3 regions of the Streptomyces sp. NPDC014995 genome follow, and region 1 is predicted to be linked to each of the others. Evidence: riboswitches for the same ligand, from Rfam matches in the RefSeq annotation. Region 1 holds a riboswitch; each other region holds the start of a gene.
The links. A riboswitch is a leader RNA that binds a small molecule or an ion and turns the genes downstream of it on or off. The one in region 1 is predicted to bind thiamine pyrophosphate.
Positions count from the first base shown of each region.

Region 1 (7,825 bases):
GGGGCTGCACGAGGTGTTCGAGGAGCTGGGAGCTTCCACCAGGCTGGTCTGTGTGTTCTTCACGGCCGACGTCGAAAACGGCATCCATGCCATCCACTGGGGGGACGCCCACCTCGAGCCCGACCGCACCTTCACATGGCCCTACAAGGAGCAGCTCCCGGTCGCTCCCGTGCAGATGGAGTGATGGGTGGTGGCGTCGCTGTCTGGACACGGCGAGTCGGAGGCTGGCTGAGCCCTGGGCCGTCCCTGGGCCGTCCGAGGCCGACCAACGCTGACAGACGCCGCCCACGGGTGACCACCCCCACCCCGCTCTGGCCTGGGGTCCCGGAGATGATCTGCCACACTGGACGTGTTATGCCTGCACCCGGAGAACTCACTTTCGTCGCCCCCCGCGGAGCCAAGAAGCCGCCGCGGCATCTCGCCGACCTCTCGCCCGCCGAGCGGAAGGAGGCGGTGGCGGAGATCGGTGAGAAGCCGTTCCGGGCGAAGCAGTTGTCGCAGCACTACTTCGCGCGGTACGCGCACGACCCGGCGGAGTGGACCGACATCCCCGCCGGAGCGCGCGGGAAGCTGCGTGAGGCGCTGCTGCCCGATCTGATGACGGTCGTCCGGCATCTGTCGACCGACCAGGGCACCACCCGCAAGACGCTGTGGCGGCTGTTCGACGGGACGCTGGTCGAGTCGGTGCTCATGCGGTATCCGGACCGGGTCACCATGTGCATCAGCTCGCAGGCGGGGTGCGGGATGAACTGCCCCTTCTGCGCGACCGGGCAGGCGGGGCTCGACCGGAACCTGTCGACCGCCGAGATCGTCCACCAGATCGTGGACGGGATGCGGGCGCTCAGGGACGGGGAGGTCCCGGGCGGGCCGGCCCGGCTGTCCAACATCGTCTTCATGGGCATGGGCGAGCCCCTCGCCAACTACAAGCGGGTCGTCGGCGCGATCCGCGCCCTCACCGACCCGACGCCGGACGGGCTCGGGCTGTCGCAGCGCGGGATCACCGTGTCGACCGTCGGGCTGGTGCCGGCCATCCACCGGTTCTCCGACGAGGGCTTCAAGTGCCGGCTCGCGATCTCGCTGCACGCCCCGGACGACGAGCTGCGCGACACCCTCGTCCCGGTGAACACCCGGTGGAAGGTGCGCGAGGTGCTCGACGCCGGCTTCGAGTACGCCGAGAGGTCCGGGCGGCGGCTGTCCATCGAGTACGCCCTGATCCGTGACATCAACGACCAGGCCTGGCGGGGAGACCGACTCGGACGGCTGCTCAAGGGCCGGCCGGTGCACGTCAACCTGATCCCGCTCAACCCGACCCCGGGCTCGAAGTGGACCGCTTCCCGGCCCGAGGACGAGAAGGCGTTCGTCGAGGCCATCGCGGCGCACGGGGTACCCGTCACCGTCCGGGACACCCGTGGCCAGGAGATCGACGGGGCGTGTGGTCAGCTCGCCGCCACCGAGCGGTAGTCTGACCGGCGTAAGCACCACCATCGGTATTCAGACACCTTCATATTCCGACAGGGGAGCGCCACAGCGCTGAGAGTGCGGCAACCGGGCCGCAGACCCTCTGAACCTCGCCCAGGTCATTCTGGGTAGGGAGTTCGGTCATCACTCGAGCTGTTGCGCCCTGCCCGGGCACCCCCCCGCGGGTCCCGGGCAGGGCCGCGTCTCTTCCTGGTCACCTCCAGGAGGAATCCAGTGCACACCAGGACGTTCATGGCCGCGGCCGTCGGCCTCGGTCTCGTCACGCTGTCCGCGTGCGGTGCGTCGTCGTCCGACGACACGGGATCGAGCGGCGGCTCCCGGACCGTCACCCTCGTCAGCCACGACTCGTGGGCCGTCTCCAAGAGCGTGCTCGCGGACTTCGAGAAGCGGTCCGGCTACAAGGTCAAGGTCCTCAAGGACGGCGACGCCGGGCAGGCCGTCAACAAGGCCGTCCTCACCAAGGACAACCCGCAGGGCGACGTCTTCTTCGGCGTCGACAACACGCTCCTGTCGCGGGCCCTCGACAACGGGCTGTTCCAGTCGTACGAGGCCAAGGGGCTCGACCAGGTCGACACCCGGTACCAGCTCGACGCGGCAAAGCACCGGGTCACGCCCGTCGACTACGGCGACATCTGCGTCAACTACGACAAGAAGTACTTCGCCGACCACAAGCTGGCCCCGCCCGCCTCCTTCGACGACCTGGTCAAGCCCGCCTACAAGAACCTCCTGGTCACCGAGAACGCCTCCACCTCCTCGCCCGGCCTCGGCTTCCTGCTTGGCACCGCCGCCCGGTACGGCGACGACGCGTGGCAGGACTACTGGAAGAAGCTCAAGGCCAACGGCGTGAAGGTGGTCGACGGCTGGGAGCAGGCGTACAACGAGGAGTTCTCCGGGTCGGCAGGCGGCAGGAAGGCCGGGGCGGACCGGCCGCTCGTCGTCTCCTACGCCTCCTCGCCGCCCGCCGAGGTCATCTACGGCGACCCGAAGCCGACGACCGCCCCGACCGGTGTCGCGACCGGCACCTGCTTCCGGCAGATCGAGTTCGCCGGGCTGCTGAGCAACGCGGAGAACAGCGCGGGCGGCAAGGCGCTGATCGACTTCCTGATCTCGAAGGAGTTCCAGGAGGACATGCCGCTCAACATGTTCGTCTACCCGGTGGTGAAGGGCGCGGCCGTGCCCGTCGAGTTCACCCGGTACGGGCCCGCCGCCGAGGACCCCGAGACCATGGACCCGGCGAAGATCGCCGCCGACCGTGACGACTGGGTCAAGTCGTGGACCTCGCTCGTACTGAAGTAGGGGCCACCCGACGCGGGAGCGCGGCGCGGCTGGGGCTCATGGTCCTGCCCGTCGCGTTCTTCGGGGTCTTCTTCGCCTATCCCGTCGCCGCGATCGTCTCGCGCGGGCTCCGGGCCGACGGGGTCTGGCACTTCGGGCGGCTCTGGGACGTGCTCGGACAGTCCGGCATCCGGCACGTCCTGTGGTTCACCACCTGGCAGGCGCTCGCCTCCACCGCGCTGACCCTCCTGCTCGCCCTGCCCGCCGCGTACGTCTTCGCCCGCTTCGCCTTCCCCGGCAAGCAGGTGCTGCGGGCGGTCGTGACCGTCCCGTTCGTGCTGCCGACGGTCGTCGTCGGTACGGCGTTCCTGGCCCTCGTCGGACGCGGCGGGCTGCTCGACGAGCTGTGGGGCGTACGGCTGGACACCACGGTGTGGGCGATCCTGCTCGCGCACGTCTTCTTCAACTACGCGGTCGTCGTGCGGACGGTGGGCGGGCTGTGGGCGCAGCTCGACCCGCGGCAGGAGGAGGCGGCGCGGATTCTGGGCGCGTCACCCTTCCGCGCCTGGCGTCAGGTCACGCTCCCGGCCCTGGCGCCCGCCGTGGCGGCGGCCACGCTCATGGTCTTCCTCTTCACCTTCACCTCGTTCGGCGTGGTCCAGATCCTCGGCGGGCCGACCTTCTCGACCCTGGAGGTCGAGATCTACCGGCAGACCTCGGAGATCTTCGACCTGTCCACGGCGGCCGTCCTGACGATCGTGCAGTTCGCGGCCGTCGGCGCGATCCTCGCCGTGCACGCCTGGACCGTACGGCGGCGGGAGACCGCGCTGCGGCTGGTGGACGCCTCCGTGACGGCGCGACGGCCGCGCGGGGCCGGGCAGTGGGGGCTGCTGGCCGGTGTCCTGGTCACCGTCGCCGTGCTGCTCCTGATGCCGCTCGCGGTGCTCGTGCAACGTTCGCTGGACGCGCCCGACCTCGCCTACTACCGGGCGCTGACCAGCGACGACGGCAACGTCTTCCTCGTCCCGCCGATCGACGCGATCGGCAACTCCCTGGAGTACGCCCTCGCCGCCACGGCCATCGCCGTGCTGGTCGGCGGGGCGGCGGCCGCGGCCCTGACCCGGCGCGACGCCGGACGCTTCGTCCGCGGCTTCGACGCGCTGCTGATGCTGCCGCTGGGCGTCTCCGCCGTGACCGTCGGCTTCGGCTTCCTGATCGCGCTCGACGAGCCCCCGCTGGACCTGCGCGGCACCTGGATCCTGGTGCCGCTGGCGCAGGCGCTGGTCGGCGTCCCCTTCGTCGTACGGACCATGCTGCCCGTGCTGCGGGCGGTGGACGTACGGCTGCGGGAGGCGGCGGCCGTGCTGGGGGCGTCGCCCTGGCGGGTGTGGCGGGAGGTGGACCTGCCGATGGTGCGGCGGGCGCTGCTCGTCGCGGCCGGGTTCGCCTTCGCGGTGTCGCTCGGGGAGTTCGGGGCGACGGTGTTCATCGCACGGCCCGACAACCCGACGCTGCCCGTCGCGGTGGCGCGGCTCCTCGGCCGGGCCGGTGAGCTCAACTACGGGCAGGCGATGGCCCTTTCCACGATTCTGATGCTGGTGTGCGCGGTGGCCCTGCTGGTGCTGGAGCGGCTGCGGACCGACCGGACGGGAGAGTTCTGATGCTGCTGCGGCTCGAGGGTGCGACCGTGCGGTTCGGCGGGCGGGCGGTGCTCGACGCCGTCGACCTCGCCGTCGCCGGGCACGAGGTGGTGTGCGTGCTCGGGCCGAGCGGCAGCGGCAAGTCGACCTTGCTGCGGGCGGTGGCCGGGCTGCAACCCCTCGACGCCGGGCGGGTGGTGCTCGACGGGCGCGACCAGGCGGGGGTGCCCGCGCACAAGCGGGAGCTCGGGCTGATGTTCCAGGACCATCAGCTGTTCCCGCAGCGGGACGTGGGCGGCAACGTGGCCTTCGGGCTGCGCATGCACGGCGTTCCCAGGCGGCACCAGGACGAGCGGGTACGGGAGTTGCTGGACCTCGTCGGGCTGCCGGGCGCCGCCGGCCGGGCCGTCGCCTCGCTCTCCGGCGGTGAGCAGCAGCGGGTCGCGCTGGCCCGCGCGCTCGCGCCCCGGCCCCGGCTGCTGATGCTGGACGAGCCGCTCGGGCAGCTCGACCGGTCGCTGCGGGAGCGGCTGGTCGTCGAACTCCGCGAGTTGTTCGGGCGGTTGGGCACCACCGTGCTCGCGGTCACCCACGACCAGGGCGAGGCGTTCGCGCTCGCCGACCGGGTGGTGGTGATGCGGGACGGGCGGATCGCCCAGTCCGGTACGCCTCTCGAGGTGTGGCAGCGGCCGGCGGACGCGTTCGTGGCGCGCTTCCTCGGCTTCGACAACGTGGTGGAGGCGAGCGTCGCCGGGGAGGCCGCGGACACGCCGTGGGGCAAGGTGCCGGTGCCGGCCGGTTCCGGGCAGGGGACGCGCACGCTGCTCGTCCGGCCCGCCGGGGTGCGGCTGGTCGGCGCGGACGAGGGCCTGCGCTGCACGGTCGCCGCCCGCACCTTCAAGGGCACCCATGTCGCCGTCCGCCTCCAGCCGGAGGACGCGCCGCGTCTGGAGGCGGCGTGCGCGCTGCGGCTGGCGCCGGAGGTCGGGGACCCGGTCGGGGTGGCGTTCGACGCGGCCGAGGTCGTCGTGCTCGACTGACCGGCCGTCGCGCACACCGGCGACCTGGCCGTCGGCGCCCGGCGGGAGACACCGGCGGCGGCCGGCGAACCGCGTACTCCGGAGCGCACCGGCCGCGGCATCCGCCTCGGGTGGGACGCCGGTGGCCCGCCCCCTGGGGGACGGGCCGTAGGGGGATCAGCGGCTGCCCGGTCCCCGGCGGCGCATCCCGAAGAACACCGCGCCGCCGCCCACGGCGACCAGCACGGCCGCGATGCCGACGATCAGGCCGGTGTGGGAGTTGGCGCCGGTCTCGGCGAGGTTGGACTCACCGACCGCGGGCGACGGGGCGCTGCTCACGGTGGTGTCCGCGGGCGCGGTGCCGTCACTCGACGAGGGCGCCGCAGGCGACGAGGCCGGCGGGGCCGGTGTCCCGGAGTCGGTCCCGGCCGGGGTGGAGGCGGAGTCCGACGGAGACGGCGACGCCGACGGGCCGGTGGGCGTGGTGGGCGTGTCGTCGGCCGTGCAGGCCTTGGCCGGGGTGGTCAGGTTGCCTGCGATGTCGGCGTTGACCAGGACCTTGTCGTTCTTCGTGGCCGTGACGTGGATCCGGTAGACGGCGCCGGGCTCCCAGTCCTCGGCGAAGGTGACGGTGACGCCCTTCTTCGAGCCCTCGACCGTCTGCTCGCCGACCTGCCGGAGGTCGGCGCCGTTGTTCTCGAGGAACACCGTGACGACGGCCGGGGTCCCCGTCGGGTCCTTGTCGGTGACGGTGATGACGCCCTTCGCGCCGTCACAGGCGGCCGCGGCGGAGAAGTCCGTGATATCGCTGGCCAACGCCGAGCCGGAGGCCCCGAGGACGAGGGCGGCCGAGGCGGCGGTGACGCCGAGCATGCGCACCGAACGAGCGGCGGTACGGCGGGATGGGGACACGTTTGTCCTTTACGTGATGCGCAACTGCGGGGGGTGGAGGGGGAGGTGACGCCCCCTGTGCGGTGGGCGACAGCATCCCCGGGAGGCTCACAGGTCTATAAGCGTTCCATAAGTACTGTCAATGTGTGGACGCTTCGGGACCATTGCCTTTGCCCGCGCTTTAACCGCCGAGACGTTTCAACGCCTCTGGAGCCTCCTCGATCCGGTCGACCAGGGCGATCCGGTGCTCCATCGCGCGTTCCTCGGCGAGCGCCCGCAGCAGCGGCCACGTGGGCAGCCGCTCCGTCCAGTGCGCGCGGTTGACGAGCACCATGGGCGTGGGCTCCCCACGCGACTTGTAGTAGTTGGGCGTCGCGCTGTCGAAGATCTCCTGTACGGTCCCGGCGGCGCCCGGCAGGAAGACGACCCCCGCGGTGCAGCGGGCCAGCAGGCCGTCCTCGCGGGTGGCGTTGGAGAAGTACTTGGCGATGTGCGCGGCGAACGGGTTCGGCGGCTCGTGGCCGTAGAACCAGGTGGGGACGCCGACCGAGGGGCCGCCCCGCGGCCAGCGGGTGCGGACCTCGAAGGCGGCCGACGCCCAGTCGGTGATCGAGGGCGTGAACTTCGGCGCCCGGGCGAGGAGCCGGAGGGCGCCGGCGAGCATGTCGTCGGGGAAGGGGGCCGAGTAGGCACCGAGGTTCGCCGCCTCCATCGCGCCCGGGCCGCCGCCGGTCGCCACGGTCAGGCCGGCGCGGGCGAGCTCCCGGCCGAGGCGGGCGGCACCCGCGTACGCCTCCGTCCCGCGGGCCATGGCGTGCCCGCCCATGACGCCCACCACACGGGCGCCGACGAGGAGTTCGTCGAGGGCGTCGGAGACGGCGTCGTCGTGGAGCGAGCGGAGCATGGAGGCGAACACGTCGCCGTCGGACTTCGTCCGCTGGAACCAGGCGTAGGTGAGCGCGTCGGGCGTCGCCTCGTAGCCGCCCTCGTCCAGCGACTCGAACAGCTCGTCGGGGGTGTAGACGAAGGCGCGGTAGGGGTCGAAGGAAAGACCGGGTACGGGCGGGAAGACCAGGGCGCCCGAGGCGCGGGCCTTCTCCGCCGCCTCCGGGTCCATCGGGCAGCCGAGGAAGACGCTGCCCGAGGTGTCCAGGGCCAGCAGGACCGCCGTACGGTCCGTCAGGTCGACGGCCTGGACGCGGTAGTGGGACAGGGCGCCCTGCGCGGCGACCACTTCGTCGAACTCGGCGAGGGACTCGATCTCGCGGTCGTGGGAGCCGTCGAACGGCTGGGCGGGTGTCGGATGCACCCGCCCATGCTAGGACGTGCCCTCCGCCGGGCGGTCAGCCCTCGATCGCCGACGGGTCCATCCAGACGACCTCCCAGGTGTGGCCGTCGAGGTCGTCGAAGGAACGGCCGTACATGAAGCCGTGGTCCTGGGTCTCGCCACTGGGCGAGCCGCCCAACGCCAGGGCGCGGTCGACCAGTTCGTCGACCTTCTCGCGGCTCTCGGCGCTCAGC
Region 1 is NZ_JBIBVX010000011.1:122,771-130,595, reverse strand. It holds gene ACF1A1_RS22510 (hypothetical protein) at 1-184, shown strand, start outside; gene rlmN (23S rRNA (adenine(2503)-C(2))-methyltransferase RlmN) at 355-1,461, shown strand; TPP riboswitch at 1,504-1,611, shown strand; gene ACF1A1_RS22500 (thiamine ABC transporter substrate binding subunit) at 1,693-2,775, shown strand; gene ACF1A1_RS22495 (ABC transporter permease) at 2,814-4,415, shown strand; gene ACF1A1_RS22490 (ABC transporter ATP-binding protein) at 4,415-5,434, shown strand; gene ACF1A1_RS22485 (LAETG motif-containing sortase-dependent surface protein) at 5,591-6,325, opposite strand; gene ACF1A1_RS22480 (LOG family protein) at 6,486-7,613, opposite strand; gene ACF1A1_RS22475 (VOC family protein) at 7,648-7,825, opposite strand, start outside.

Region 2 (7,825 bases), on a different contig from region 1:
TAAAGTCCGGAACCCGACGTGGGGACGAGCCCCGCGAGCGGTCTTTCCCCCTCCCGTGTTCCCCGCACGGACCGCCCTCTCGCGCTTCGGGAGTGACCCTTGGCCACCGTTGACACCGCCTCAGCGGAACCGTACGCACCCCCCGCCCGCCCCTGTTCCACCACGCCCCCGCTCCAGCGCCCGCCGGGTGCCGGCGTCCCGGAACAGCCGCAGCCCGCGACCACGCTCATCGGTTCCGTGCAGCGTGCGATGCGCCTGCTGGAGAGGGTCGCCGAGCACGCCTGCGGGGCTCCGGCCAAGCAACTGGCCCGCGAGACCGGCCTCGCGCTCCCCACGGCGTACCACCTGCTGCGCACGCTGGTGCACGAGGGCTATCTCCACCGGGACAAAGGGTTGTTCTTCCTCGGTGAGGCGGCCGAGCGGCTGGGCAGCAGCGGAGCGGCGCAGAAACGTCGCAGCACGGTCGTCGACATCCTGGCCCACTGGCGTGATGCGATCGGTGCTCCCGTGTACTACGCCGTGTACCGCGAGGGCGAGATCGAGGTCATGTGTGTCGCCGACTCCCCGGGCAATCCGGCGGTCGAGGAATGGGCCGACTTCCGTGAGACGGGGCATGCGCACGCCGTCGGCCAGTGCCTGCTGTCCCAGCTCGACGAGGAGTCCCGCCGCGACCACCTGGACCGCTACCCCGTGCAGTCCCTCACCCCGTACACGGTCCGCGACGACCACACCCTGCTGCGGCGGCTGGACCGCGTACGGCGGACGGAGACGGTCGTCGAACGGCAGGAGTACGCGCTGGGCGCGGTCTGCGCCGCGATCCCCGTCACCGTGGGCACGACGGCCGCCACCATCGCCATCTCCCTCCCCGCCCACCAGGCCGATCGGCTGATGCCGACGGCCCGGCAACTGCAGGACGAGGCCGGGCGGATGCTGGGATCACTCGCGATCTCTATCAGTATCTGAAAACTCACTCCTTGTGATCTGTTGTGTACTTTCAGCAAGATGCCATGCAATGTGAGGGGTTCATTCCCAGCCATTCGACGGCCATGACGGGGTAAGGCGATGCGCGAGTCCGTGCAAGTAGTACAGGCAGAGGTCATGATGAGCTTTCTCGTCTCCGAGGAGCTCTCGTTCCGCATCCCGGTGGAGCTGGGCTACGAGACCTGCGATCCCTACGCCGTACGCCTCACCTTTCACCTGCCCGGTGATGCCCCGGTGACCTGGGCCTTCGGTCGGGAGCTGCTCATCGACGGGGTGGGCAGACCGTGCGGTGAGGGAGATGTGCGGGTCTCGCCGGTCGACCCGGATGCACTGAGCGAGGTCCTGATCCGGCTCCAGGTCGGGAGCGACCAGGCGGTGTTCCGCTCCTCGGCGGCACCGCTCGTGGCCTTCCTCGACCGCACCGACAAGCTGGTGCCGTTGGGCCAGGAGGGTGCGCTCGCCGACTTCGACGCCCATCTCGACGAGGCGCTGGACCGGATCCTGGCGGAGGAGCAGAGCGCCGGCTGAGGGGTGCGGCGGCGAACGGTGGCGGAACGCTTCGGCAGGGGTGGGGCTGTGCAGGAACGCTTCTTCTGAGCGGCGGCGGTGCCCCGAACCCGCCCTGGCGCCGGGCCTCCGAGCAAGAGGGAGGTCCCGGCCCCGACACCGCGCTGCCGAGGATCGAGGAGGCGCCGATTTGCCGTGGGAGTGCGCCAAGCGCCGGACGTGCGGGCCGCACCAGCGATCGTGCAGGCCGCACAACGATCGCAGGCCGCACAGCGATCGCAGGCTGCCTAGCGATCGTGCGGGCCGGTCGTCGGTACCGGCTCGCACGCACGCCGCGTCAGCGCTTGCGTCGCCTGCCGCGACCGCCTCGGGCCGCCTGCGGCGCCGGGCCTGCCGTACCGGCCGGCGTCGCCCCCGGTGCCCCCTCCGGGGCCGTCCCGGTCGCCGTACCGGGCTGCGGTCGGTCGGCCGAGACCACCAGGGCCGCCAGGGCCGTGGTCACCGGCACCGACGCGACCAGCCCGATCGAGCCCACCAGCGTGCGCACGATCTCCTCGGCGACCAACTCGCTGTTGGCGACCGTACCGACGCTGCTCTGGGCGATCGAGAAGAGCAGCAGCAGCGGCAACGCGGCGCCGGCGTAGGCGAGGACGAGCGTGTTCACCACGGACGCGATGTGGTCGCGGCCGATCCGGATGCCGGCCCGGTACAGCCCGCGCCAGCCCATCGACGGGTTGGCCTCGTGCAGTTCCCAGACCGCCGACGTCTGGGTGACCGTCACGTCGTCGAGGACACCGAGTGAGCCGATGATGATGCCGGCGAGCAGCAGACCGCTCATGTCGATCGACGGATACAGGCCGTGGATGAGACCGGTGTTGTCGTCCGTGTTGCCGGTCAGCGCGGCCCAGTCGATGAACCACGAGCCGAGGACGCCGATCAGCAACAGGGAGATGAGCGTCCCGAGGACCGCGACCGAGGTGCGGGCCGAGAGGCCATGACACAGATAGAGCGCGATCAGCATGATCGCACTCGACCCCACCACCGCCACGACCAGTGGGTTCGAGCCCTGAAGGATCGCGGGCAGGATGAAGAAGTTCAGGATCAGGAAGCTGATGGTCAGCGCGACCAGCGCCATGACGCCCCGCAGCCGCCCGACGACCACGACGGCGACGGCGAAGATGGCGGCGAGCAGTCCCAGGGGAACGCGGCGGTTCACGTCGGTGACCGAGTACTGCAGGTCCTTCGGCGCGGAGGGCTCGTAGGCGACCACGACCTCCTGGCCCTCGCGCAACTGCCGTGACTGGTCCGGCTGCACGATCTCGGTGAACGTACGGCCCTTGTCGTTGCCGGTGTCCACCCGGATGGTGGCCCGCTTGCAGGTGCCGTTCGCCTGCTGCTGGGCGGAGGAGCCCTCGGCCGTGGAGGTGTCGCCGGTCGGGGTGTCGCCCGAGGCGTTCACCGACGAGCAGCTCACGCTCACGACCTCGGTGACTGTCGCGTGCTGGGTCTGCCGGTCGAAGCCGACTCCCGTTCGCTCGTGCGGCGGGGCACCGCCGGGCCACAGCACGACCAGCCCGGCCAGCACGGCCACGGCGAAGGGGATGAGGACGGCCGCGATGACCTTGCGCAGGTGCTGGGAGACGGGAGCGGCCGGGCCGTGACCATGGCTGTGCGAGTGCCCGTGCCCACCGCCGGAACCCGGGCCGTTGCCCCCACCGGGGCCCGGGCCGTTGCCGCCACCGGGACCCGGGCCATGCCCACCGCTGTGTCCGTCGCCGGGGCCGTGTCCGTGCCCGTGTCCGTGGCCACCGTCCTGCCCACCACCAGGACCGCGCTCGCCCCCACCGGGGCCTCGCCCGGCGCCACTGGAGCCGTACTCACCATCACCGAACCCATGCCCGGCGCCACGGGAGCCGCGCTCCCCGCCACCGGACCCGGGTCCGCCATACCCGCCGCCCGGCTGCTGATCGCCGTCACGCCTCTGCGCACCGCCGAAGCCAGGGCGACCGCCGCCGTATCCAGGACCCTGGGGCCGGCCGCTGCCGGCGAAATCGCGATCGTCTCCAGGGCCAGGACCAGGACCAAGACCAGAGCCAGGACTGGCACCGGGACCGGCATCGGGGCCATGGCCGCGGCTGCGGCCGGTGCCGGAGCTGGGGCCGTGGCCGCCTCCGGCACCCGTTCCGCGGGGCGGCTCGGGCGGTGGGTACGGGGGATGGTGTGTCGTGGTCACCGACCGATCATCGCAAGAACGACCGGGGCCCCCTGTTCACCGCGCCCGAATTGCCGCTAGCGTGGGGTCAACCTTTGCACACGCGGGAGCTCGGAGCACCGGGCTGAGAGGGCGCTGACCTCCGTCTTCGCGATGTTTCACGTGGAACGTCACCGGAATCGAGTGATGTTTCACATGAAACGTCGGCAGACGGTAGCCGCTGCGTCGACCGCTGAACCTGTTACCGGGTAATGCCGGCGTAGGGAGTAGGTCTCATGACCAACAAGGACGCACGCACGCCTGCCTCCACGCAGATCTCCACGGAGATCTCCGCCAACGGGGAGGCCGGGAAGTCCATCGGCTGGCACAAGGCGTATGTCGAGGGCGCACGCCCCGACCTGCGGGTGCCGGTCCGTCAGGTGCACCTCACCAACGGGCAGTCGGTCACGCTGTACGACACGTCCGGTCCGTACACCGATCCGCTCGTCGAGACCGACGTCCGCAGGGGCCTGCCGCCGCTGCGGGAGAACTGGATCATCGCCCGCGGCGACACCGAGGAGTACGCGGGCCGCCCCGTCCGTCCCGAGGACGACGGCATCAAGCACACCGCACCGCGCGGTGGGCTGCGCAACCTCGACGCCGTTTTCCCCGGGCGGCCTCGTCTGCCGCGCCGGAGCCGCGACGGCAAGGCGGTCACCCAGCTCGCGTACGCACGCCGGGGCGAGATCACGCCCGAGATGGAGTACGTGGCCATCCGGGAGAACGTGTCGCCCGAGGTGGTCCGCGAGGAGATCGCGGCAGGCCGGGCGGTCCTGCCCGCGAACGTCAACCACCCGGAGATCGAGCCGATGATCATCGGCAAGCGGTTCCTGGTGAAGGTCAACGCCAATATCGGCAACTCCGCCGTCACCTCCTCCATCGAGGAGGAGGTCGAGAAGATGACCTGGGCGACCCGCTGGGGTGCCGACACGGTCATGGACCTGTCCACCGGTCGCAACATCCACACCACTCGCGAGTGGGTGCTGCGCAACTCCCCCGTCCCCATCGGCACCGTGCCGCTCTACCAGGCCCTCGAGAAGGTCGACGGCAGGGCCGAGGAGCTGACCTGGGAGATCTACAAGGACACGGTCATCGAGCAGGCCGAGCAGGGCGTGGACTACATGACGGTCCACGCGGGCGTGCGTCTGCCGTACGTCCCGCTGACGGCGAACCGCAAGACCGGCATCGTCTCGCGTGGCGGCTCGATCATGGCGGCGTGGTGCCTGGCCCACCACAAGGAATCGTTCCTCTACGAGAACTTCGAGGAACTCTGCGAGATCCTCGCCGCCTACGACGTCACGTACTCGCTCGGGGACGGTCTGCGGCCCGGTTCGATCGCGGACGCCAATGACGAGGCGCAGTTCGCGGAGTTGCGCACGCTCGGGGAACTCAACCGGATCGCGAAGCGTTTCCATGTTCAGACGATGATCGAGGGCCCGGGACATGTCCCGATGCACAAGATCAAGGAGAACATCGACCTTCAGCAGGAGATCTGCGATGAAGCTCCGTTCTATACGCTCGGTCCGCTGACGACGGACGTCGCGCCGGCGTACGACCACATCACCTCCGGCATCGGTGCCGCGATGATCGCCTGGTGGGGCACGGCCATGCTCTGCTACGTCACGCCCAAGGAACATCTGGGCCTGCCCAACCGTGACGACGTCAAGACCGGCGTCATCACCTACAAGATCGCCGCCCACGCAGCCGACCTCGCCAAGGGGCACCCCGGTGCGCAGGAATGGGACGACGCGCTGTCCGACGCCCGCTTCGAGTTCCGCTGGGAGGACCAGTTCAACCTGGCCCTCGACCCGGACACGGCCCGTGAGTTCCACGACGAGACACTGCCGGCGGAGCCGGCCAAGACCGCTCACTTCTGCTCGATGTGCGGGCCGAAGTTCTGCTCGATGAAGATCTCCCAGGACATCCGCCGCGAACACGGCGGAACGCGCACGGAGATCGAGGAGGGGATGGCCCAGAAGTCGAAGGAGTTCGCGGCGGCGGGCAACCGGGTGTATCTGCCGTTGGCGGACTGACACCCACCCGCGTCGGTCCACCGGCTCGTGTCGGCCCGTCGGCTGCCGCCCACCCGGGGCGGGCTCGTCGGCGCGTCGGTCCGGGGTGGTGCTCTCCGGTTCCGGTGAGCCGAGGCGAGCGCCGCCCCTGTGCCCACGGCGACCGACCCGGGGCGTCGCGGGCACGCCCATCGCGTGCCGGCGGTGAGGTCCGGCCCGCCCGGCCCGTCCCCGGCCCGTTCAGTCCGCCCGGCCCGTTCGGCTCATTCGGCCCGTCCGGTCCGTCCGGTCCGTCCAGCCGTCCGGCCTCCCAAGAGGCTTGCTCGTGGGGCGTGGGTCGGCAGACTGGCCCCATGACAGCGCGATCCATGAGCAAGGGCGCCAATCTGCCGGTCGACGCGTCGGCCGTGCGCGTCGAGATCAGCTGGGCCGAGAGGGCCGGTGGGCCGGACGTCGACGCGTCGGCACTGTTGTTGACCGCGGCCGGGAGGGTGCGCGACGACGGCGACTTCGTCTTCTACAACCAGCCGCGGCATGCCTCCGATGCCGTGACCCACCTGGGGAAGCGCAGTGACGCCGGTGTCACGACGGACGCGGTGGAGGTGGACCTGCGGGCGCTGGAGAGTGCGGTCGCGCGTGTGGAGCTGTGTGCGTCGGCGGACGGGGGCACCTTCGGGCAGGTGAATGGTCTGACACTGAGGCTGCTCGACTCGGGGAGCCTGGCCGAGCTGGCGCGCTTCGAGATGCAGGGGGAGACGGAGACTGCGTTCATCGGCGGCGAGTTGTACCTGCGCGAGGGGAGGTGGAAGTTCCGGGCGGTCGGACAGGGGTACGCCTCCGGGCTCGCGGGACTGGCCACCGACTTCGGCATCACCGTCGATGACGAACCGTCAGAGACGGTCGCTCCCCAGGCAACGGTCACCTCCCCGGCGACGGCCCTCGCCCCGGCACCGTATCCCCAGGCACCGCCCGTCCACCCTGCCCCGCCGGTTTCCCCTCCGGCTCAGGCACCTGCCGGTCCTCGCCTGACGAAGGGCGAGGAGCGACTCCCCGTCGACATGCGCAAGCGGCTGTCCCTGCGCAAGGAGCAGGTGGCCGTCAGCCTGAGCAAGCGGGGAGCGACGGGTGTCAGGGCGAGGGTCGTGCTCGTGCTCGACGCCTCCGGATCCATGGCCTTCCTCTACTCCCGGGGCGTGGTCGCGGACGTCGTGGAACGCATGGCGGCGGTGGCGGCCCAGCTCGACGACGACGGCGAGATGCAGGCCTGGACGTTCGCCTCCCACGCTGCCCGCCTGCCCGACCTGCGCCTGGGTGAACTCCCCGAGTGGCTGCGGCTGCATGTGCGGGTGGGGGAGATCAACCTCTTCCGTCGTGGCAAGAAGCCGAGGAGGGGCCTGGAACCCGGGCAGGTCGACATGCGGACGGTCGGTATCCAGAACGAGGAGCAGAAGGCGATCGCCCAGGTCAGAGAGTATGTACGGGAGAACCCGGCGGCCGCCCCGACCCTGGTGCTGTTCTTCTCCGACGGCGGTGTCTACCGGGACGCCGCGATCGAACGGGAACTGCGTGCCGCGGTGGAGGAGCCGATCTTCTGGCAGTTCGTGGGCCTCGGCCGGTCCAACTACGGGGTGCTGGAACGCTTCGACACCCTCCCCGGTCGCCGCGTCGACAACGTCGGCTTCTTCGCCGTCGACGACATCAGCACCGTCCCGGACCAGGAGCTGTACGACCGGCTCCTGTCCGAGTTCCCGTCCTGGATCACGGCGGCCGGCCGAGCGGGCATCCTCTGACCTCGCCAGGTCGCTCCCGGCAGCGAGCGGTGAGCCGGTCGCCGAGACCGGCAGTTCCCCGATTTCAGCCGGGCGTACGGCTTGCGCTCCCCTTCGGCGGGGGCGCAAGCCGAAGGCCTATTCCGGCTGGTTTTCCGGGCCTCCGAAGTCCGGGCTGGTGTAGTCCGGGCTGCTGAAGCTGGGGCGGGAGCCGGCCGAGCGTCCGTCGCCGGGGCTGGTGAAGCCCGGACGGTCGTAGCCGATCTTCGGCAGACGGCCGGTGGGCGCCGGCGGGGCCGGTTCGG
Region 2 is NZ_JBIBVX010000002.1:213,378-221,202, reverse strand. It holds gene ACF1A1_RS05385 (IclR family transcriptional regulator) at 100-963, shown strand; gene ACF1A1_RS05380 (SsgA family sporulation/cell division regulator) at 1,063-1,509, shown strand; gene ACF1A1_RS05375 (YibE/F family protein) at 1,826-3,721, opposite strand; TPP riboswitch at 3,794-3,983, shown strand; gene thiC (phosphomethylpyrimidine synthase ThiC) at 3,976-5,772, shown strand; gene ACF1A1_RS05365 (VWA domain-containing protein) at 6,105-7,541, shown strand; gene ACF1A1_RS05360 (hypothetical protein) at 7,659-7,825, opposite strand, start outside.
Region 2: linked by a shared signal. The riboswitch ahead of thiC (phosphomethylpyrimidine synthase ThiC) and the one ahead of ACF1A1_RS22500 (thiamine ABC transporter substrate binding subunit) in region 1 are both predicted to bind thiamine pyrophosphate.

Region 3 (7,825 bases), on a different contig from region 1:
GCTTACGGGCGTCCGTGCAGAGGTAGAGGCGGGCGTCGGCGAGTCGGGCGCGGGCGGTGTCGGGCATGCGTGGGTCCCCCCGGGGCGGTGGTGTACGACCGTGGCGGTGCGGGCCACGGTCGTACACCGGGCGGTTGTTCGAATCAGCGGGTCAGACGGCGAGCGCCTGGGCGCGGCGCTTCACCTCCGTGCCACGATTCTCGCTCAGGGCCTGCGCCGGCGTACCGGGCAGGGACGGGTCGGGGGTGAAGAGCCACTCGAGCATCTCTTCGTCCGTGAAGCCGTCGTCCCGCAGCAGCGTCAGGGTGCCGGACAGCCCCTTGACGACCTTGTCCCCGTCGATGAAGGCGGCGGGCACGTGCAGCGCGCGGTTCTCGCCACGGCGTACGGCGATGAGCTGGCCCTCCTTGACCAGCTGCCGGACGCGCGTCACCTCGACGCCGAGCATTTCGGCGATGTCGGGCAGCGTGAGCCAGGCGGGGACGAGAGCATCGATCTTTGCGTCAATCTCGGTCACGGGAACAAGCCTGCCATCTGCCACTGACAGTCGGAAGCCGGGTCGCTCCGGCGGGGCCTGATCGGCAAGGCGTTCGGATCGGACCGTCACCGCTTTCCGCCCGGCTCCTCACACCCGGATCAGGCCGCCACCGCATCCCACCCGGCTCCTCCGGCCTCGGATCGGGCTGCCACCGCCCTCCGCCCGGCTCCTCCCACCCCAAGTCAGGCCGTCGCCGCCTTCAACGGTCTCGCCGGGTCCACGAGCAGCCGCGGGTTCATCGGTGTGCCCGCCTCGATCAGCCGGCGTCCCTGGGCGAGGTCGCGCGGGCGGCCCACCGCGAGGAGGGCGACGAGACGGTCCTCGCGCAGCCAGCAGACCGTCCAGGCCGGTCCGGACGGGTCGCCGCGCCACAGGGTGGTGTCGGCGCCGGTGTGGTGGCCGGCGTACTGGACGAAGCGGCCGAACTGCTCGGACCAGAAGTACGGGACCGGGTCGTAGACCGCCGGGGGCTCGCCGGTGGTCTCGGCGAGGATGTTCGCGGCGACCGTGCGCGGGCCCTGGAGGGCGTTGTCCCAGTGGTGGACGAGGAGCCGCTCGCCGTACCGTCCCGACGGGAAGGAGGCGCAGTCGCCGACCGCGTACACGTCCGGCGCGGAGGTGCGCAGGTGGGCGTCGGCCACGACCTCGCCGTGCGTGCCCAGCTCGATGCCGGAGCCGGCCAGCCAGGCCGTGGCGGGGCGGGCGCCGATGCCGACCACGACGGCGTCGGCGGGCAGCCGCGAGCCGTCGTCGAGGACGACCGCGCCGGGCTCGACGCGCTCCACGCGCGCGCCGGTGCGCAGTTCGGTGCCGCTGTCGGCGTACCAGGCGGCCATCGGGGCGGCGACCTCGGCGGGCAGGGCGCCGGCCAGCGGCCGGTCGGCGGCCTCGACGACGGTGACCGCGCAGCCCGCCTCGCGCGCGGCCGTGGCGAACTCGGCGCCGATCCAGCCGGCGCCGACGACCACGATGTCGTGCTGCCGGGCGAGCACGGGCCGCAGCCGTTCGGCGTCGTCCAGGGTGCGCAGCAGGTGGACGCCGGGCACGCCCTCGGCGCCGGGCAGCCGGATCGGTTCGGCGCCGGTGGCGAGGACGAGGACGTCGTACGGGACGGGCCCGGCCTCGGTGTCCAGCTCGTGGTCGGCGGTGCGTACGCCGAGGGCCTCGCTGCCCAGCCGTAGTCCGATGTCGAGGCTCTCGAAGTCGACGTCGAAGGCCGAGCCCTCCGCCTTGCCGAGCAGGACGGCCTTGGACAGTGGGGGCCGGTCGTAGGGCTGGTGGGGTTCGGCCCCGATCAGGGTCACCGTGCCGGTGAAGCCCTGTTCGCGCAGCGCGACCGCGGTCTGCACCCCGGCCATGCCCGCGCCGACGACGACCACGCGCCGCCCGGGTGCCCTGCCTTCTTCCTGCGTCTGCTCACTCACCTGATCACCTTAGACAACTGACGAATCGTCAGTCAGCCGTCGTGCTCCGTGACCTGCTCCACAACGCTCGTCCCGCTGCCCGGCCGCGACTCCCACTCCCACGTCTCGTCGAGGCGCACCCGGCCGTCGGGCAGTTCCACGACCGTCGAGACGCAGTGTCCGCAGGACGTCGTCCCGTCCTGCCCGAGCTGCACGTACCGGAAGTCGAGCCGGTCTCCTTCCCGCGTACCCACCAGGTGCCCGCGCACGACGTCGCCACCCGCGTAGTCGGCCCAGATCACGCCGTCCCGCTCGTGGTACGCGAAGCGGGTGCGGGTGCCGACCTGGCCGGGCGCCTGGTCGGCGACGGGGGCGAGGACGAGACCGTCGAGCGAACGGGGCACAGGCGGAGGCTCCCTTACTGAGTGGTGCGGGGGCGGGCTAGGGTGGCCAACGTAGAGCACTCGCGGGAGCCCGGACGCACCGGGCTGAGAGGGAGGCTGGCGGCCTCCGACCGTACGAACCTGATCCGGGTCATGCCGGCGAAGGGAGGGGCTGGACGCCCATGTCCTCACGTACGTCAGACGTCCTCGTCATCGGGGGCGGCATCATCGGGCTCGTCACGGCGTGGCGGGCCGCGCAGCGCGGGTTCGCCACGGCGGTGGTGGACCCCGAACCGGGTGGCGGGGCCGCGCAGGTGGCGGCCGGGATGCTGGCCGCCGTCACGGAACTGCACTACGGCGAGCAGACGCTGCTCGGCCTGAACCTCGCGTCGGCCCGCCGCTATCCGGACTTCGCGGCCGAGCTGACCGGGCTCACCGGCCACGACCTCGGCTACCGTCGCTCGGGCACGCTCGCGGTCGCGCTGGACGCCGACGACCGCGCCCATCTACGGGAACTGCACGCCCTGCAACGGCAGTCGGGGCTGGAGTCGGAGTGGCTGTCCGGGCGGGAGTGCCGGCGCCTGGAGCCGATGCTCGCGCCGGGGGTGCGCGGTGGGCTGCGGGTGGACGGCGACCACCAGATCGATCCGCGGCGGCTGGCGGGCGCGCTCGTGGCCGCGTGCGAGCGGGTGGGCGTGGTCTTCCACCGGACCTGGGCCGAACGGCTGTCCGTGGTGGCCGGCCGGGCCGCCGGGGTCCTCACGCGCGCGGGTACGGCGCTGGGCGCCGGGCAGGTGGTGCTCGCGGCCGGCAGTCTCAGCGGACGGCTCGCCGGTGTGCCGGACGAGGTGCTGCCGCCGGTGCGGCCGGTGAAGGGGCAGGTGCTGCGGCTGCACGTGCCCCAGCGGTACGCGCCGTTCCTGAACCGGACGGTACGGGCCGTGGTCCGCGGCAGCCAGGTGTACCTGGTGCCGCGGGAGAACGGCGAGCTGGTCGTCGGCGCGACCAGTGAGGAGCTGGGCTGGGACACGACGGTGACGGCGGGCGGCGTGTACGAGCTGCTGCGGGACGCGCACGAGCTGGTGCCCGGGATCACCGAGCTGCCGTTGACGGAGACCCGCGCGGGCCTGCGCCCGGGATCGCCGGACAACGGGCCGCTGCTCGGGCCGACCGAGCTGGACGGATTGCTGCTGGCGACCGGGCACTACCGCAACGGCGTGCTGCTCACGCCCGTGACCGGCGACGCGATGGCGCATGTGCTGGCCACCGGTGAACTCCCCGACGAGGCCCGTCCCTTCACACCCCGGCGCTTCGGCGCCGCCGCACTCTCGGAGCAGCCCGCATGAACATCTCCGTCAACGGGGAATCCCGGGAGGTCGCTCCCGGTACGGCCCTCGACGCCGTCGTACGGTCCCTCACCGCGGCGCCCTCCGGAGTGGCCGCCGCCCTCAACGAGACCGTCGTCCCGCGCGCGCGGTGGTCCGCCACGGCCCTCTCCGAGGGGGACCGTGTGGAAGTCCTCACGGCCGTCCAGGGAGGCTGAGCCATGGCCGACGATCCCTTCGTCCTCGGCGGTACGACCTTCTCGTCCCGTCTGATCATGGGTACGGGCGGTGCGCCCAGCCTGGACGTGCTGGAGCGGGCGCTGGTCGCCTCCGGGACCGAGCTGACCACCGTCGCGATGCGGCGGGTCGACCCCTCGGTGCACGGGTCCGTGCTGTCGGTGCTGGAGCGGCTCGGGATCCGGGTGCTGCCGAACACGGCGGGGTGCTTCACCGCCGGGGAGGCCGTCCTGACGGCGCGCCTCGCGCGGGAGGCGTTGGGGACGGATCTGGTCAAGCTGGAGGTCATCGCCGACGAGCGGACCCTGCTGCCGGACCCGGTCGAGCTGCTCGACGCCGCCGAGACGCTGGTCGACGACGGGTTCACGGTGTTGCCGTACACCAACGACGATCCCGTGCTGGCGCGGAAGCTGGAGGACGTGGGGTGTGCGGCGGTGATGCCGCTGGGGTCGCCGATCGGATCGGGGCTCGGGATCCGCAACCCGCACAACTTCCAGCTGATCGTCGAGCACGCGCGCGTGCCGGTGATCCTGGACGCGGGGGCCGGTACGGCGTCGGATGTGGCACTGGCGATGGAGCTGGGGTGTGCGGGGGTGATGCTGGCGTCGGCGGTGACGCGGGCGCAGGACCCCGAGCGGATGGCGCTGGCCATGCGGGCGGGCGTGGAGGCGGGGAGGCTGGCCCGGCTGGCGGGTCGGATTCCGCGTCGTCACTTCGCCGAGGCGTCGTCTCCCGCGGAGGGCCTGGCGGCGCTGGACCCGGAGCGTCCCGCGTTCTGACCCGGCGCCCCGGCCCCCTCCCCCGGAGGGCGGAACACCATCGGCGGCTCCCGCGCCGTGCCACGCGGCTGCCACGCCGTGCTGCCCGACAGCCGTGTCGTGCTCCCGCCAGCCGCGCACGGCGCGCGCCCTGCCCGGCGACAGCCCTGTCGCGCTCCGCTGCGCAGGAGCGCAGGGCAGCCCTGGCACGCTCCCCTCGGTACACAACCCGCCCCGGCTCCTCCTCCCCACCCCGCGGCGCCCGCCTCGCGCCACCCGCCCCAAGTCACAGCTCCGCTGCAGTCCCGCGCCGATCAGGGTGGACGAGGTGGGGGTGTCCGTGGGGGCTCGTACACTCGCGTGCGTGGACACGACCCTTCAGGACCCTCTGGTCGGGCAGGTGCTCGACGGGCGTTATCGCGTGGACGCGCGGATCGCGGTCGGCGGCATGGCCACGGTCTACCGGGCCGTGGACACCCGACTCGACCGGGTCCTCGCGCTCAAGGTGATGCACCCGACGCTCGCGACCGACGCCTCGTTCGTGGAGCGCTTCATCCGGGAGGCGAAGTCCGTCGCGCGCCTGGCGCACCCGAATGTCGTGCAGGTGTTCGACCAGGGGACGGACGGGTCGTACGTCTACCTCGCCATGGAGTACGTCGCCGGCTGCACCCTGCGGGACGTGCTGCGCGAGCGCGGGGCGCTGCAGCCGCGGGCCGCGCTGGACATTCTGGAGCCGGTGCTCGCCGCGCTCGGTGCCGCGCACCGGGCCGGGTTCGTGCACCGGGACATGAAGCCCGAGAACGTGCTGATAGGGGACGACGGACGGGTCAAGGTCGCCGACTTCGGGCTCGTGCGGTCCGTGGACACCGTCACCAGCACCACCGGTGCCGTCCTCGGCACCGTCGCGTATCTCGCGCCCGAGCAGCTCGAGCAGGGCACCTCGGACGCGCGCGTGGACGTGTACGCGTGCGGGGTCGTGCTCTACGAGATGCTCACCGGGGACAAGCCGCACGACGGGGACTCCCCCGCCATCGTGCTGTACAAGCACCTGCACGAGGACGTGCCCCCGCCCTCGGCCGCCGTGCCCGGTCTGCCGTACGAGCTGGACGACCTGGTCGCCTCGGCCACCGCCCGCACCCCCGACGTCCGGCCGTACGACGCCGTGGCCCTGCTCGCGCAGGCGCGGGAGGCGCGTGCCGCGCTGGGCGAGGAGCAGTTGGACGCACTGCCGCCGCAGGCCCGCTCCGCGGAGCACGACAACGCCGGGGACCGCACGAGTGTGATTCCCCGCTCACTGACCGTGCCCCGGCCGCTGCCGGTCAACGAGGACGAGGAACCCGCGGGCGGGGACGCGCTGAACCAGACCTCCCGGTTCGAGGCGGAGCCTCCGCTGCCGCCCCGGCGCCGTTCCGGACCGCCCCGCCGCGGGCTGCTCGCGATCGTCACCGCCGTCCTGCTGGTGCTCGGTCTCGGCGCGGGCGTCTGGTACATCAACTCCGGCCAGTTCACCAAGGTGCCGGCGGTGCTGACGCAGACCCAGGCGCGGGCCGAGCAGCGGCTGGAGGCGGCCGGGCTCGAAGTCGGCGCGATCAAGCACCGGTACAGCGACACCGTCAAGCGCGGCACGGTGATCAGCACCGACCCGGAGCCGGGCGCCCGCATCCGCAAGAACGACACCGTGGCCCTCGTCGTCTCCGACGGCCCCGAGACCGTGAAGGTGCCCTACCTGAAGGGCACCCGGCTGGCCAAGGCCAAGGCACAGCTGAAGGAGGACGGGCTGGAGCCGGGGGTGGTCACGGAGGCGTTCAGCGAAGAAGTCGCCAAGGGTGCCGTGATCAGCAGCGACCCCGAGGCGGGCACGGAGCGGCGCGCGGGCACGGCGGTCTCCCTCGTCGTCAGCAAGGGCAGCCCGGTCGACGTCCCGGACGTCACCGGCGACGACCCGGCCGACGCCAGGGCCGAGCTGGAGGAGGCCGGCCTGAAGGTGAAGATCTCCGCCGAGAGGATCAACTCCGAGTACGACAAGGGCCGGGTCGCCGCCCAGTCACCGGGCCCGCAGAAGCAGGCCGCCGAGGGTGACACGGTGACGCTGACGCTGTCCAAGGGCCCGGAGATGGTCGAGGTCCCGGACGTGGTGGGCGCGAGCGTGGACGACGCGAAGAAGCTGCTGGAGGAGTCCGGCTTCGGGGTCAAGGAGGACCGGGGGCTGCTGGGGCTGTTCGGTGACACGGTGAAGAGCCAGTCCGTGGAGGGCGGCGAGACCGCGCCCAAGGGGTCGACGATCACCATCACCATCCGGTGACCGGCCGCTCCCCCCACCTTCCCGTCACCGGCCGCCCGGCGCGGCATCCGGTGACCGGCCGCCCAGCGCGGCATGACACCCTGAACGGGTGAGTCACCAGCACCCCTTCCCCTCCCGCAACCCCGTCGGCGGCCACGTCCCCGTGGCCGGCGGTCTGCACTCGGTGGGGCTGTCGTACGCCCATGACCTCAAGGCCGAGACGGTCCAGGTCTTCGTCGCCAACCCGCGCGGCTGGGCCACCCCGGCCGGGAACCCGCGGCAGGACGAGGCGTTCCGGGAGGCGTGCGCGGCGGAGTCGATCCCGGCGTACGTGCACGCGCCGTACCTGATCAACTTCGGCTCGCACACCGAGGCCACGGTCGAGCGGTCGGTGGAGTCGCTGCGGCACTCGCTGCGCCGCGGGCGGGAGATCGGCGCGCTGGGCGTGGTGGTGCACACCGGGAGCGCGACGGGCGGGCGGGAGCGGTCCGTGGCGCTGAAACAGGTCCGCGAGTACCTGCTGCCGCTGCTGGACGAGCTGACCCACGACGACGATCCGTTTCTGCTGCTGGAGTCCACCGCCGGTCAGGGTTCCTCGCTCTGTTCCCGGACCTGGGACTTCGGGCCGTACTTCGAGGCGCTGGACGCCCATCCGAAGCTCGGGGTGTGCCTCGACACCTGCCACGTCTTCGCCGCCGGGCACGACCTGACCGGACCCGCCGGCATGCACCAGACCCTCGATCTGCTGGTGGACACGGTCGGTGCGGGCCGGCTGAAGCTGATCCACGCCAACGACTCCAAGGACGTGGTCGGCGCCCACAAGGACCGGCACGAGAACATCGGCGCCGGCCACATCGGCGAGGACCCGTTCCGTGCCCTGATGACCCACCCGGCGACCGC
Region 3 is NZ_JBIBVX010000001.1:430,397-438,221, forward strand. It holds gene thiE (thiamine phosphate synthase) at 1-67, opposite strand, end outside; gene ACF1A1_RS01945 (Rv2175c family DNA-binding protein) at 152-517, opposite strand; gene ACF1A1_RS01950 (NAD(P)/FAD-dependent oxidoreductase) at 721-1,962, opposite strand; gene ACF1A1_RS01955 (hypothetical protein) at 1,995-2,345, opposite strand; TPP riboswitch at 2,398-2,509, shown strand; gene thiO (glycine oxidase ThiO) at 2,507-3,670, shown strand; gene thiS (sulfur carrier protein ThiS) at 3,667-3,867, shown strand; gene ACF1A1_RS01970 (thiazole synthase) at 3,871-4,665, shown strand; gene pknB (Stk1 family PASTA domain-containing Ser/Thr kinase) at 5,009-6,946, shown strand; gene ACF1A1_RS01980 (deoxyribonuclease IV) at 7,035-7,825, shown strand, end outside.
Region 3: linked by a shared signal. The riboswitch ahead of thiO (glycine oxidase ThiO) and the one ahead of ACF1A1_RS22500 (thiamine ABC transporter substrate binding subunit) in region 1 are both predicted to bind thiamine pyrophosphate.